2 regions of the Nonomuraea sp. NPDC047529 genome follow, and region 1 is predicted to be linked to the other one. Evidence: riboswitches for the same ligand, from Rfam matches in the RefSeq annotation. Region 1 holds a riboswitch; the other holds the start of a gene.
What was found. A riboswitch is a leader RNA that binds a small molecule or an ion and turns the genes downstream of it on or off. The one in region 1 is predicted to bind thiamine pyrophosphate.
Positions count from the first base shown of each region.

Region 1 (7,264 bases):
CCCAGCACCGGGGGCAATCCGTCCGGAATGCGGACCTCGACGCGGTGGCGGTCGGACAACACGGGAAGGCCGAGCGTGGCCGCGTGGATGCGGGCGGCGAGGTCGAACGCCTCGATCCGCACCGCCAGCTCGTCCGCGCCCGCCCTGGCCCCCAGCAGGAGATGGTCCATGAGCTGACCCAGCGAGCCGGCCCGCTCGGCGATCGTGTGCACGGCCGAGCGCCGTTCGGAGTCGCTCATCTTGTCCCAGCGCGCGTCGAGCGTGCTGGCGAACCCCCGCACGATCGTGATCGGCGTACGCAGCTCGTGGCTGGTCGTGGCCAGGAAGAGGTCCTTGGCCTCCTCCAGCTCCTTGGCCTGGGTGACGTCGCGGAAGTCGATGACGACCTCGCCGGTCTCCTCGATCTTCGCGCTCACCACGTCCAGCCACCGGCCGTTCTCCATCTGGAACGTCAGCTTCTCCCCGGGGCTGGGCAGCGGGAACGGCGGCGGCCCGCCGATCACGACGTCGGCAGGGAAGGCGGTCAGCTCGGCCGCGGCGGGGTTCCAGCGCACGACCCGGCCGGCGTCGTCCAGCACGGCGATGCCGTCGGCGCTGGCGTCGAACACGGCCCGCTCGTGCGCCCGCTGCCGTACCGCCTCCTGGTAGGCCACCGCGTTGCCGACCGCGATGCCGGCGTGCCCGGCCAGCAGTTCGAGGAGCTCCAGCTCCAGGTGCCCGGGGACGGCCCCGGCGAACAGCGCGTAGAGGGCGCCGTAGGGGCGTCCGCCGACCGCGGCCAGGCCGAGCGCGATCGTGTGCAGCCCGTTGAGCCTGGCCCACACCAGGTCGTCGAGCCCGTGAGACTCCAGCATCACGGTCTTGCCCGTGCGTAAGAGCTTGTCCACCAGGCTCGTCCGCAGGCCGGTGGTGGTGCCCCTGAGCGTCTCCGGCAGCCGGTACGTGCTGACCAGCCGCAGCCGCTCCCCCTCGATCAGCACGAAGCCGCCAGCGTCCGCGCCCGTCAGCTCGGTCAGGCTGGCCGAGATCCGGTCGAGCACGGCCGGCAGCTCCAGCTCGGAGTTGATGTCGCCGACCACGTCGGTGAGCCGGCGCACCAGCCTGGCCCGGCGTTCCATGCGCAGCCCGGCCACCTCGTCGGCCCGGGCGGGATGGTGGACGCAGACGTAGCCGACCACGGAGTTGCCCAGGCGCAGGGCGTTGATGTCCACCCGCAGGTCGAGCGCGCCGCCGTCCTTGTGGACGCGCTTGGTGCGCAACGACACCTGCCCCCCGGTCCGTACGCGCTCCAGCACCGCGTTGTGCTCGGCGGTCAGTTCGTCGGGGACGATCGGCGCCCGGCGCCCCAGCATCTCGGCGGCCGTCCAGCCGAACAGCTGCTCGGCCGCCGCGTTCCAGACCAGCACGCTCTGGTCGCGGTCGAGCGCCACCACGGCGTTGGGGGAACCGGCGAGCACAGCGCGAGCGATCTCCTCGTCACTGCCGACCCATGTGTCCCCCACACCTCCATAGTGCACGTGGCGTGGTGGGTCTGACGGGCGATCCGTCCGATACGCTGCGCTCACGAAGATTCCGGTGGCTGAAACGGGTGAGAGGCATGTCGAGCAGCGACCTCGATGCCCTGCTGAGAGTGACCTCCAACACCTACAAGGGCGAGGGCCCGCCGCACATCGCGTTCGGCACCTACGACGGCGCCGTGGGCAGGCTCGTCCTGGCGGTCACCGGCAAAGGCATCGCGGCCTGCAGTTTCGAGTCCGAGAACGTCGTGTACGAGCGGGTGGCCAAGGAGGTCGGCACGTTCATCGGGCCCGACGCCCGCCGTCTCGACCCGGTGCGCCGGGAGCTCGACGCGTACTTCTCCGGGCGGCTGCGCACGTTCGCCACGCCGGTCGACCTCGCGCTGGCCACGCCGTTCGCCCGTAGCGTGCTGCAGAAGACCATGGCCGTCCCCTACGGCACGACCACGACGTACGAGGAGATCGGCGCGAGCATCGGACGGCCGCGCGCGCTGCGCGCGGTCGGCAACGCGGTCGGCGCCAACCCCGTCTGCGTGATCGTGCCCTCCCATCGGGTGGTCCGTGAGGACGGCGAGCTCGGCGACTACGCCGGAGGCGTGGCCGCCAAGCAGCACCTGCTCAACGTCGAGCGCCGCGTCTCAACGGCCCGCTGACCGGCGCAGGCCCCTGGTGAGCCCACCGGTCAGTCCACCGGTCAGCCCACCGATCAGCAGGGTCACCAGGGCGGCGACGAGCGCGCCGCCGAGCGCGCCGTTCATCCACATCTCCCGTGTGAAGCCGACCGCGTCGCGGGCGGCCGCCCAGAAGTCGTCCCAGCCGGCGACGGTGGGCGTCGAGGTGGTGAACCAGTAGGCGGCGAAGCCGAGCGCCCACGGCAGCAGCATCAGCCAGCGCGAGGGCGCGTCCTCGGCGGTGTTCCAGCGGGCGGCGCCGCCGAGCACGAAGTAGTCGACGGCCAGCACCGCGAACATCGGCACGAACACCGCGCCGATCACGCCGAGGAACGCGCCGTAGGAGGTGACGTCCACGACCAGGGCGATCGCGGTGGTGAGCACGCCGATCGCGGTGGAGACGACCCGCCGGTCGACCTTCGGCATGAGGTTCTGGAGCGAGACGGTGGTGGAGTAGACGTTGGCGAAGGACTGGTCGGTCTCGCGCAGCACCAGGATGCCGAAGAACAGCGCGCCCAGCGGCGCCACGACGAACGGCTGGAACACGACCATGCCGTCGGCCTGGACCGCCTGGGCGCCCGCGATGGCCACCGCGTACACGCCGAGGGCCAGGCAGGCCACCTGGGCGACGGTGTAGCCGCCGACGACGCCGGTGAAGGCGGCCCGGCTGGAGCGCGAGTGCCTGGCGAAGTCGGCGGCCATCGGCACCCACGACACCGACAGGGCGATCACGTAGTCGACGGCCGGGGCGAAGGCCGTCCACGACCCGCCCGTGTACGTCGGCGCCTCACCCAGGAACGACACGGTGAACCAGATCAGCGACACGATCACGCCGACGGTCACGTACCGGCGCAGCAGCCTGATCGACCCGAGCGGCCAGACGGCCAGCGCGGTGGTCAGCACGCCCGCCACCACCACCCACACCTGGTACGGGACGTCCCCGAAGATGGCGTTCGCGGCCTTGGCGATCACCCAGAGCTCGAAGGCCCCCCAGCCGAGCATCTGCACGATGTTCAGCACGGACGGGACGTACGACATCTTCGCCCCGAACAGCCCGCGCAGCAGCACCATGGCCGGCCGCCCGGTCTGCGTGCCGGGAATGGCCGACAGGCCCACCATGGCGGTGCCGATGAGGCTGCCGACCACGGCGGCCGTGAGCGCGGCCACGAGGCTGAGCGGGGCGCCGCCCAGCGGGTCGATCAGGATGAGCGCCCCGGAGAAACCGAGGAGGCTGACGCCGAGGTTGGCCCAGAGCGCGCCCTGGTCGAGGACGCCGAGGGTCTTGGGGGGCGCGCCGTCAAGGGTCAGCGGTACTTCGTCGACGACATGCGTCATCGCACACTCCCTACGCCGGCATTACCCGGACAGGTTCAGGCGGTCGGCAGCGGCTGTGTTGCTGCCCTCTCAGCCCGGCACCCCGAGCTCCCGCGACTATGCAGTTGGCGCCCTCATCATGCCTCAGTGGCGGAAGAACCGCCACAGTGGGGCATTCAGGCCACGAACGGCTGCTGTCCGGTCTCGCTGACCATCGGACGGCGCGCGAACTCCCACGACTGCATGCCGCCGCCCACGTTGACGGCGTCGCGCCCGAGCTGGTTGAGCCACGCCGTGACCTGCATCGACCGGCCGCCCACCCGGCACACCACGTAGACGGTGCGGTCGGCGGGCACCTCCTCGACGCGGCCCTGGATCTGCGACATGGGGATGTGCACGGCCTCGGGGGCGTGGCCGGCCAGCCATTCGTCCTGTTCGCGGACGTCGAGCAGGTAGGCGTCGTCGGGAACGGCGGTGGCCTCGATCTCTGGAACGGTCATGCTTCCATCATCCCGCGCCCGGGACCCTACTTGAGCAGGCGCGACATCCGCCGGTCGGCCAGCGGCCTGCCGCCCGTCTGGCAGGTCGGGCAGTACTGGAGCGAGGAGTCGGCGAACGACACCTCGCGGATCGTGTCGCCGCACACGTCGCACGGCTGGCCCGCCCGGTTGTGCACGCGCAGCCCGGACTTCTTCTCCGCCTTGAGGTCCTTGGCCGCCAGCCCGTGCGCCCGCTCCACGGCGTCGTGCAACGTCGTCACGATGGCCTCGTGCAGGTCGGCGATCTGCGCGTCGGTCAGCGTCGCCGCGATCTTGAACGGCGACATCCTGGCGGCGTGCAACACCTCGTCGGAGTAGGCGTTGCCGATGCCGGCGATCACCTTCTGGTCGCGCAGCAGGCCCTTGATCTGGGCACGGTTGCCGCCCACGATGCGCTTGAGCGCCTCGACGGTGAAGGCGTCGTCGAGCGGGTCGGGGCCCAGGGCGGCGACGCCCGGGACGTCCTCCGGCTTGTCGGTGACGTAGACGGCCAGCCGCTTCTGCGTGCCGGCCTCGGTCAGCTCGAACCCGGGGGCCAGGCCGTCGTCGTCGGGCGCCAGCCGTACGCGTACGGCCAGCGGCCCCTTGCCCGGCCGCACCGGCCGCGCGCCGGACAGGTCGTCACGCCAGCGCAGCCAGCCGGCGCGGGCCAGGTGGATGATCAGATGCAGGCCGTCGCAGTCGAGGTCGAGGAACTTGCCGTGCCTCGACACGCCCGTGACGGTGAGCCCGCCGAGCGCGGTGACCGGCGGGTCGAACGTCTTGAGCGCCTGGAAGGCGACGACGTCCACGCCCGCGATCGAACGGCCGACCGCCCGCTCGCGCAGGAAGTGGGTGAGCGACTCCACTTCGGGAAGTTCCGGCATGCCACCAGGGTATGGCGCGCGCCGGGCCGTCACGCGACTACGGCACGTCCCAGAAGGCGAGTTCGTGGGCCATGCCCTCGGTGAACAGCGCCTCCGCCCGTACGGGGTCGGGGTCGGCCTCGTCGATCATCTGCCCGATCCGTACGGTCAGCGCCGCGAACCCGGGATCGGCGTACGTGTCCACCCAGGCCCGGTAACGCGGCTCGGCCGGCGGGTTCTCCGCAAGGATCTTCCCAAGACTCGAATATCCCCACATGCACGGATAAAGCGCGGCCAGCCCCTCCCCATAAGACCCCGCCGCCTCCAACAGGAACGCCGTGTACGCCACACACGCCGGCCCCTTCACCGCGTTGTCCAGGTCGGCCCCGAACTCCGCCGACAACGACCGATGCAGGCGCAACTCGTCGTGGTACGTCGCGTGCGCCAGATCCACCAGGTCCCCCAGATGCCCGTCCGGCGCCTGCCAGGCCAGCCTGGAGAACACCCGCACGTAGTCGAGCAGGTACAGGTAGTCCTGCTCCAGCCAGGACCGGAAGACCGGCTCCGGCAGGTCGCCACGCCCGATCCCGGCCACCGTGGGATGGTCGAGCTGCGCCTGGAGCAGCGGACGTCCGATCGCGTGAAGTTTTTCCGAGATGCTCATGCTGGGAGGTTAGTGTCGAGGCATGACCGTGACGATCGCCGAAGAACTCCTCCTGCTCGCCTACGGCGAGGAGGAAGGCAGGCAGCTCATCGGGGGCATCCAGCTCGACCCCGCGCTCGGCGGCGCGATCCTCGCCGAGCTGGCCGCCGCGGGCCGCGTGGAACTGGCCGACGACAAGGTGACGGTCAAGGACCCGGCCCCGCCGGGCGACGAGGAGCTCGACGCCGCCCTCGCCCGCATGGCCGAGGACGGCAAGGCCAGGAAGCCCGCGTGGTGGGTGCAGCGGTTGCAGTCGGGCAAGCTGCGCCGGCGGCTGCTCACCAGGCTCGCCGAGTCGGGCGTGCTGGCCGAGGAGCGCAGGAAGGTCCTGGGGATCTTCCCGACCACCCGCTGGCCGGAGTCCGACCCTCAGGTGGAGGCCGACGTGCGCGAACGCGTGACGGCCGTCCTCGCCGGCGCCGAGCCCGACCAGCGCACGGCCACCCTGATCGCGATCATGTACGCCGCGAAGCTCGACCTCAAGGCGTTCCCCGGCGCCGACCGCGGGCGCGTCAAGGAGATCGCCGAGGGCGAGTGGGCCGGCCAGGCGGTCGCCAAGACGATCAGCGCCATCACGGCGGCCGTCATCCTCACCACCACCACCGCCGCGACCGTCGCCGCCACGAGCTGATCCGCAGTCCTGTGAGGCGCGCCGGGAGCGCGCCTCAGGGGGCGGGTCAGCCCGCGTCCACGATCTCCTTCGGCACCGGCTTGTCGGCCTTCAGGGCGTCGAAGAGGGCCAGCGCCTTGAGCCGGTCCCACTTGACCGCCGCGCCGCCGCCGGCGACGATCTCGTTCCCGCCGAACGGCACCACGGTCGTGACCGGGCTGTCGCCCATGGCCAGCCCCAGCGAGAGCATGTCGAACGCGCCCGTGCTCGAGTCCACCTCGACGGCGTCCGTGGCGCTCATGGCCAGCGGGATCGACGTGAACGGGTTGATCAGCACACCGGGGCTGGCGGCCTTCTTCACCACCGCGCCGAGGAACTGCCGCTGCCGCTTGGTGCGCTCGAAGTCCGGCAGCGCGCCGCCCTTGCGGGTGCGCACGTAGCCGAGGGCCTGGGAGCCGTTGAGCACCTGCTTGCCCTTCTTCAGCTTGAGCCCGGCCTTGGGGTCGTCCACGTCGGCCCGGACGTTGATCTCGACGCCGCCGACGGCGTCCACGATGCCCACGAACCCGGCGAAGCCGATCTCCATGTAGTTGTCGACGTGCACACCGGTGACGGTCTCGACCGTGCGCACCAGCAGCTTCGGCCCGCCGGACGCGTACGCCGCGTTGAGCTTGTCGCGCCCCCGCCCCGGGATGGTCACGGCCGAGTCGCGCGGCAGGCTGACCAGGGTGGGCTTGTCGCCGTTGTCGGAGATGTGCAGCAGCATCATCGAGTCGGTGCGCTGCCCGACCGCGCGCCCGGTGGCCAGCTTCTTGCGCTGGGCCGCGGTCAGGCCCTTGCGGCTGTCGGAGCCGACCAGCAGCCAGTTGGTGCCGGGTGTGTCGGCGGGACGGCCCTCGTACTCGTCGAGCACGCCGTCGATGCCCGCCAGTCTGGAGTCGACCCAGAAGAACAGGCCCACGGCCGCCACCAGGAGCAGCGCGACCAGGCCGGCGACGATCTTCAGCACGGTCCTGCCGCGCACCCGTGGCCTTCTGGGCCCGCGCGGCCTCTCCGGCGTGGGCT
Region 1 covers NZ_JBEYTJ010000001.1:473,351-480,614, forward strand. Annotated here, with positions in the region: gene ABZ815_RS02455 (PAS domain-containing sensor histidine kinase) at 1-1,502, opposite strand, end outside; gene ABZ815_RS02460 (methylated-DNA--[protein]-cysteine S-methyltransferase) at 1,598-2,170, shown strand; gene ABZ815_RS02465 (cytosine permease) at 2,156-3,523, opposite strand; TPP riboswitch at 3,514-3,627, opposite strand; gene ABZ815_RS02470 (rhodanese-like domain-containing protein) at 3,679-4,002, opposite strand; gene ABZ815_RS02475 (DNA-formamidopyrimidine glycosylase family protein) at 4,029-4,907, opposite strand; gene ABZ815_RS02480 (TenA family protein) at 4,945-5,550, opposite strand; gene ABZ815_RS02485 (GPP34 family phosphoprotein) at 5,573-6,220, shown strand; gene ABZ815_RS02490 (LCP family protein) at 6,267-7,264, opposite strand, start outside.

Region 2 (7,264 bases), on a different contig from region 1:
CTGGGCTTGACGGGTTTGCCTGGGCATGCCGCCGGGCATCTTGGTGACAGAAAGTGACGGACACGTTACCTACCGGATACCACCCCTTGCCCGTCACCCGCCCGGTCCCCCTGCGGGCGGGTGACGGGCACCGCCTTGTACGGGGGGTTTGTACGGGGTCAGGCGGTGGCGGCGACCGGCGTCAGGCGCTGGAACACCTCGCGCGAGGCGCTGGACCGGTTGAACGTGATGAAGTGGATCCCGGGCGCGCCCTCGTCGAGCAGCCGCTGGCACAGCTCCGCGCCGTGCTCGATGCCCAGCGCCCGCACCGCGGCCGGGTCGTCGGCGACCGCCTCGAAGCGGGCCGCCACGTCGGACGGGAACGGCGCCCCCGACAGCTGCTCCGAACGCGCGATCGTGCTCATCTGGGTGACCGGCATGATGCACGGGATGATCGGCGTGTCACAGCCCTGGGCCGCCACCCGGTCGCGCAGCCGCAGGTAGTCGTCGGCCTGGAAGAACATCTGGGTGATCGCGTAGTCGGCGCCCGCGCGGCACTTGCGCACGAAGTAGTCGGTGTCGGACTCGACGGACGGCGATCGCGGATGCTTGTACGGGAACGCCGCCACGCCCACGCAGAACTCACCCGCCTGCCGGATGAGCCGCACCAGCTCCTCGGCGTAGAGCACGCCCTCGGGGTGGCGCACCCACTCGGCGGTCGGGTCGCCGGGCGGGTCGCCGCGCACGGCCAGGATGTTGCGCACGCCCGCGTCGGCGAAGCGGCCGACCAGGTGACGCAGCTCACGCAGCGAGTGGTTGACCGCCGTGAAGTGCGCCACAGGGGTGAGCGTGGTGTCGTGGGCCAGGCGCTCGACGATGTCGACCGTGCGGTCGCGGGTCGAGCCGCCGGCGCCGTAGGTCACCGAGACGAACGTGGGCCGCAGCGACTCCAGCTCCCTGATCGCCTTCCAGAGCTGCCGCTCGCCCTCGTCGGTCTTCGGGGGGAAGAACTCGAAGGAGAACGACCGGCCACCGGTGGCGAGCAGCTCGCGGACGGTGGGGACACGATCGGGCAGGACGGAGGGTCGACCAAGCGCCATGCACCAAGCGTACAGGCCGGTGTCCGGGTCGACCGCCCCTAGACCGGGGACCCGAACCCGAGTCCGCGCCCACTAGTCTCAAGGCATGACCACTGACGCCGCGAGCATGGACGCCCTGCGCACCCAGGTGGAGCGCGCCTTGGGGGAGTTCGTCGAACGGCAACTGCCCGCCTCGGGCGACGCCGAACTCGAACCGCTGCGCACCGCCGCGGGCGACCTGCTGGCCGGCGGCAAGCGCCTGCGTCCCGCGTTCTGCTACTGGGGCTGGCGCGGCGCGGGCGGCACCGACGTGCCGGAGATCTTCACCGCCGCCGCGTCGCTGGAGCTGTTGCAGGCCAGCGCGCTCGTGCACGACGACGTGATGGACAAGAGCGACCTGCGCAGGGGCATGCCGGCCGCCCACCGCCGCTTCCAGACCCTGCACGAGAAGGAGGGCTGGCACGGCTCGGCCGACCAGTTCGGCGAGGGCGCCGCGATCCTGCTGGGCAACCTGCTGCTGGTGTGGTCGGGCGAGATGTGGCGCACCAGCGGCCTGCCGCCGGCGTCGCTGGCCGCCGCCCAGCCCGTCCACGACCACATGCGCACCGAGCTGATGTGCGGCCAGTACCTCGACCTGCTGGAGCAGGCCCACGGCGAGAACACCTTCGAGTCGGCGCTGCGGGTGGCGCTGTTCAAGAGCGGCAAGTACTCGGTGGAGCAGCCGCTCCGGCTCGGCCTGGTGCTCGCCGCCGCCGCCCTGGAGCCGTGGATGGACGAGCTGTGCACCGGCTACGGCCGCCGCGTCGGCATCGCCTTCCAGCTCAGGGACGACATCCTCGGCGTGTTCGGAGACCCGGCCCAGACCGGCAAGCCGGCCGGCGACGACCTGCGGGAGGGCAAGCGCACGATGCTGGTGGCCCGTACCCTGGCCGCGGCCACGCCGGAGTCGGCCGCGACGGTGCGCAGGCTGCTCGGCGACCCCGCGCTCGACGAGGACGGGGTGACCGCCCTGCGCGAGATCATCACGGACACCGGCGCGCTGCGGGAGTGCGAAGACCTGATCGCCGGCTATCTCGCCGACGCCCTGACCGCGCTCGACGAGGCGCCCGTCACCGCCGAGGCGCGCACGGCGCTGACCGAGCTGGCCATCGCCGCGACGTCCCGCAAGACCTGACCCCGGCACTCTGGCCGGGCACCTGGCCTGGGGCGCCCGTCGAGGACGGGCGCCCGGTCGGTTCAGGGGCTCAGGCGCTTGGCGAACTCGGCCGCCGCCGCCCCCGGGTCCTCCGCGTCGGTGATCGCGCGTACGACCACCACGCGGCTCACGCCGTACGACATGACCTCGTCGAGGTTGGCGAGGTCGATGCCGCCGATCCCGAACCACGGCCGCGGCGATTCCGGGTCCGAGGCCGACCCCAGCGACGCGGCGTGCCGCAGCAGCGCCGGGCCTGGCGCGTGGCGGCCCGGCTTGGTCGGCGTGGGCCAGATCGGGCCGCAGCAGAAGTAGTCGACGCCCTCCTCCACGGCCGCGGCGGACGCCTCGGCGATGGAGTGGGTGGACCGGCCGATGACGATGTCGTCGCCGAGTATCTCTCGCGCGACCGTCACGGGAAGGTCGTCCTGCCCCAGGTGGAGCACGTCGGGCCGGGCGGCGTAGGCGATGTCCGCCCGGTCGTTGACGGCCAGCAGCTTGCCGTGCCGGTCGCAGGCGTCGCGGAAGACTTCCAGGAGCGCGAGTTCTTCGCGTGCCTCCAGGCCCTTCTCCCGCAGCTGGATGATGTCCACGCCGCCGGCCAGCACCGCATCGAGGAACTCTGCCAGGTCGCCGCGGTCGCGGCGGCCGTCGGTGCAGAGATAGAGGCGGGCCTCAGAAACCGAGGGCCTGGGCACGCCGCTTGACCTCCGTGTGACGGCCGGCCTTGATCGCCTCGATGGGCGACCCCGGCAGGGACTCGTCTGGGGTGAAGAGCCAGCGCAGCGACTCCACGTCGTCGTAGCCGGCGTCGAGCAACACGGTCAGTGTGCCGGGCAGGCCCTTCATCACGTCCTTCCCGTCGAGGAACACCGCGGGCACCTGCGGCCCGCCGCCGCCTCGGCGTACGCCGAGCAGCTTGTGGTCCTTGAGGAGTTGCTTGGCCCGCCCGATCGAAAGGTCGAGGCGTGAGGCCACTTCGGGGAGAGTGAGCCACTCGTCGACGAGCTGGTCGGTCTCCCGGTCGATCTGTGCAACAGAAAGCGTCACGAAACCACAACTACCACATGCCGTCCTTGCTCAAACAACACAATCCCGTAGGGGGACCTCTGGATCTACCAGGCGTTCTGTGTCGAGGCGGTGACCGCCTTCGATGATCCTACGGCCCTGCACGTAGTCCCGGGGCCGGTCGACGGCGAGCACCGCGGCGAGGGTGTCGCCCGAGGTCAGCCAGACAGCCGACCACTTGCCCTCGGGCTCGCCCCGGTAGACCAGGCGGTCGCCGGAGGGATGGTGGCCGATGTACTGGACCATGTGACCGAACTGCTCGGACCAGAAGTAGGGCGCCGGATCGTAGACGGCCTCCTCGCCCAGCAGGGTCGCGGCGGCGACCTCGGGCGAGCCGAGCGCGGTGTCCCAGTGCTCGACGCGGAGCCGGGTGCCGTAGCGGCGCGACCACCAGGCGGCGCAGTCGCCGGCCGCGACCACACCCGGCATGGACGTGCGCAGGTGCTCGTCGGTGACGACGCCGTTGTGCAGGTCGATGTCGGAACCGGCCAGCCATTCGATGGCGGGCCGCACGCCGATGCCGGTGACGACCACGTGGGCCTGGACGAACTCGCCGCCCACCAGCCGTACGCCGCCCTCGTCCACCTCGTCGACCATGGTGTTCAGGCGCAGGTCGATGCCGTCGTACCAGTGCAGGGTGCGGGCGCCGATCTCCGGGCCCACGGCGTTGGCCAGCGGGGTGGGGCCGGCCTCGATCACGGTCACCGTGCAACCGGCCTTGCGGGCGGCGGTGGCGACCTCGGCGCCGATCCAGCCCGCGCCGATGATCGCGACGTGCGCCCCGGCCACCAGCCCGGCGCGCAACTCGTGGGCGTCGTCGAGGGTGCGCAGGACGTGCTGGGGGCCGTCGCCGGGCACGGTGATCGGCTCGGCGCCGGTGGCGATCACCAGGCCGTCATAGCCGAGCTCGCCCTCGGTCGTCTCCAGGACGCCCTGGCGCAGGGCCTTGGCGGTGACGCCGGGCCAGAAGTCGATCTCCAGCGCGTCGAGGTCGGCCTCCAGGAAGCTGGAGTCGGCGGCGCCCGACAGGACGGCCTTGGACAGAGGCGGGCGGTCGTAGGGCCGATGGCGCTCCTGGCCGATCAGCGTGATCCGTCCGGTGAAGCCGCGCCCGCGCAGCGCCTCGGCGCTCCGCAGCCCGGCCAGGCCCGCTCCCACCACTACGACATGGTTCACGTTCATGACCATAACGGGGGCCGTGCCGGCGCGTCGCACCGAGGCCGTAGGCTGGGAGGGCAAGACGCGCGGGAGTCCGGCCGTCACCGGGCTGAGAGGAAGGCTTGAACGGGCCTTCGACCGCAAGACACCTGATCCGGATCATGCCGGCGAAGGGAGCGCGGATGAATGTGATCGTGGGCGGCGGGGTCGTCGGGTTGTCGATCGCCTGGCGGCTGGCCCGAGCGGGGTCGCCCGTCACGGTGGTCGACCCGGCCCCGGGCCGCGGGGCCTCCTACGCGGCGGCCGGGATGCTCGCCCCCGTCAGCGAGGTCGCCTACACCGAGGAGCCGCTGCTGCGGCTGGGGGCCGCGTCGCTGAGCCGGTGGCCGTCCTTCGCGGCCGAGCTGGCCGCCGACGCGGGGCTGGACGACGGGTCCGCCGCGGGCTTCGCCACAGGGCTCGCCGGTGGCACCGGCTCGGGCTTCGGCGCGGGGCTCGCCAGTGGGACCAGCTCGGGATCCGGCGCGGGGTTCGGCGGCGGGTTCGGGCGGGTGGCCGGGGAGGCGGGGTCGATGGAGGCCGCGCGCCGGGGGCTCGACCTGCGCGCCGACGGCACGCTCGACGTCGCCTTCGGGGCCGACGACCTCGCGGCGCTCGACGACCTGGCGGCGTTCATGGACAAGCTGGGGCTCCGGGTGGAGCGGCTGACCGGGCGCGAGTGCCGCCGCCTGGAGCCCATGCTGGCCCCGTCGGTGCGCGGCGGGCTGCTGGCCCCCGGTGACGCCTGGGTCGACCCGCGCCGCGTCACGGCGGCGCTGCTGGCCGCGCTCGACCGGCTGGGCGTGCCCCTGGTGCGGGCGCGGGTGACCGAGCTGCTGCGCGACGGCGACACCACGACCGGCACTGGGACCGACGCTGGGATCGGTGCTGGGACCGGCGCTGGGATCGGGGCGATGACCGGGGCCGCGGCGGGTGCCGTGATCGGTGTGCGCCTCGAACCCGACCCGGGTCAGCCTGGCGCCGCCGTGCGGGAGATCGCGGCCGATCGCGTGGTGCTGGCCGCCGGGGCGTGGAGCGGAGAGCTGGCCGGCGTGCCGGTACGGCCGGTCAAGGGACAGATCATGCGGTTGCGCTCGCCGCAGCCGCTGCTCGGGCGGTGCGTACGCGGGATGGTGCACGGCGCCCCCGTCTACCTCGTCCCCAGGGGCGACGGCGAGCTGGTGCTCGGGGCCACGCAGGAGGAGCTGGGGTTCGACACCCGGGTGACCGCCGGCGGGCTCTACGAGCTGCTGCGGGACGCCAGGGAGCTGGTGCCGGGCGTCACCGAGCTGGAGGTCGCCGACGTGGTCGCCGGGCTGCGGCCGGGCACCCCCGACAACCTGCCGATCATCGGGCCGGGCGAGGCTCCCGGGCTGGTGCTGGCGACCGGCCACCACCGGGGCGGGGTCCTGCTGGCCCCCCTCACGGCGGCCCTGGTCACAGCAACCCTCACGACCCCTGCCGCGGCGACACCGTCCCCTGCGCCCCCCACCACGGTGACGCCGCCATCAGGGGCAGCCCCCAAGGGGCCAACGGCCTCAGGAGCGGCGTCTGCAGGGGCGGCCGCGTCCTCAGGGGCGGCGTCACGCGGGGCGGGGTCGTTGCCGGGTGCGGGGATTCTGACGGGTGAGGAGGGCGAGCTGGCCGCGCTGTGCTCGCCCGCGAGATTTCGGGATATTTCATGATTGTGACGATCAACGGCGCCGCGCACGAGGTGGCCGACGGCACCACCGTGGCCCAGGCCGTACGGACGCTGACCACCGCCACCACCGGGGTCGCGGTGGCCGTGAACGACGAGGTGGTGACGCGCAGCTCGTGGGAGACGACGGCGCTCGGCGACCGCGACCGCGTCGAGGTGCTGACGGCGGTGCAGGGTGGATGAGCTGATCATCGCCGGGGAGAAGTTCTCCTCCCGGCTCATCATGGGCACCGGCGGCGCGCCCTCACTGGAGGTGCTCGACCAGGCGCTGGCCGCCTCGGGCACCCAGCTGACCACGGTGGCCATGCGGCGGCTCGACCCCGGCGCCCGCGGCTCGGTCCTCGACGTGCTGCGCCGCCGCGACATCAAGGTGCTGCCCAACACCGCGGGCTGCTTCACCGCGGGCGAGGCCGTCCTGACAGCCCGGCTGGCCCGCGAGGCCCTGGGGACGAACTGGGTCAAGCTAGAGGTCATCTCCGACGAGCGCACGCTGCTGCCCGACCCGATCGAGACGTTCGACGCGGCCGAGCGGCTGGTGGCCGACGGGTTCGTGGTGCTGCCGTACATCGGCGACGACCCGGCGCTGGCGCGGCGGCTGGAGCAGGCCGGCTGCGCGGCCGTGATGCCTCTGGGCGCGCCGATCGGGTCGGGCCTCGGCATCAGGAACCCGCACAACATCGAGCTCATCGTGGAGGCCGCCGCGGTGCCGGTGATCCTCGACGCGGGCATCGGCACGGCCAGCGACGCCGCCCTGGCCATGGAGCTGGGCTGCGACGCGGTGCTGCTGGCCACGGCGGTGACCCGCGCGCAGCGGCCCGAGCTCATGGCCTCGGCGATGAGGGCGGCCGTGGCGGCGGGGCGCCAGGCGCGGCAGGCGGGCAGGATCCCGCGCCGCCGCTACGCGGAAGCGTCCTCGCCGACGACCCCGTAGGGGCCCGCCGGAAGTTCGCCGCGTAGGATCCCCCTCAGATCCCTCGGAGGGCTCGGCTCGCGCCGGGTCCTCCCGCCGGTCGGGGCCGCCCTCCTGGGAACGTCTCCGCATCGGTTTCG
Region 2 covers NZ_JBEYTJ010000027.1:23,848-31,111, reverse strand. Annotated here, with positions in the region: gene metF (methylenetetrahydrofolate reductase [NAD(P)H]) at 159-1,079, opposite strand; gene ABZ815_RS34110 (polyprenyl synthetase family protein) at 1,165-2,232, shown strand; gene thiE (thiamine phosphate synthase) at 2,295-2,948, opposite strand; gene ABZ815_RS34100 (Rv2175c family DNA-binding protein) at 2,926-3,300, opposite strand; gene ABZ815_RS34095 (FAD-dependent oxidoreductase) at 3,331-4,500, opposite strand; TPP riboswitch at 4,553-4,669, shown strand; gene ABZ815_RS34090 (FAD-dependent oxidoreductase) at 4,659-6,200, shown strand; gene thiS (sulfur carrier protein ThiS) at 6,197-6,397, shown strand; gene ABZ815_RS34080 (thiazole synthase) at 6,390-7,145, shown strand.
Region 2: another riboswitch for thiamine pyrophosphate. It lies ahead of ABZ815_RS34090 (FAD-dependent oxidoreductase); the one in region 1 lies ahead of ABZ815_RS02465 (cytosine permease).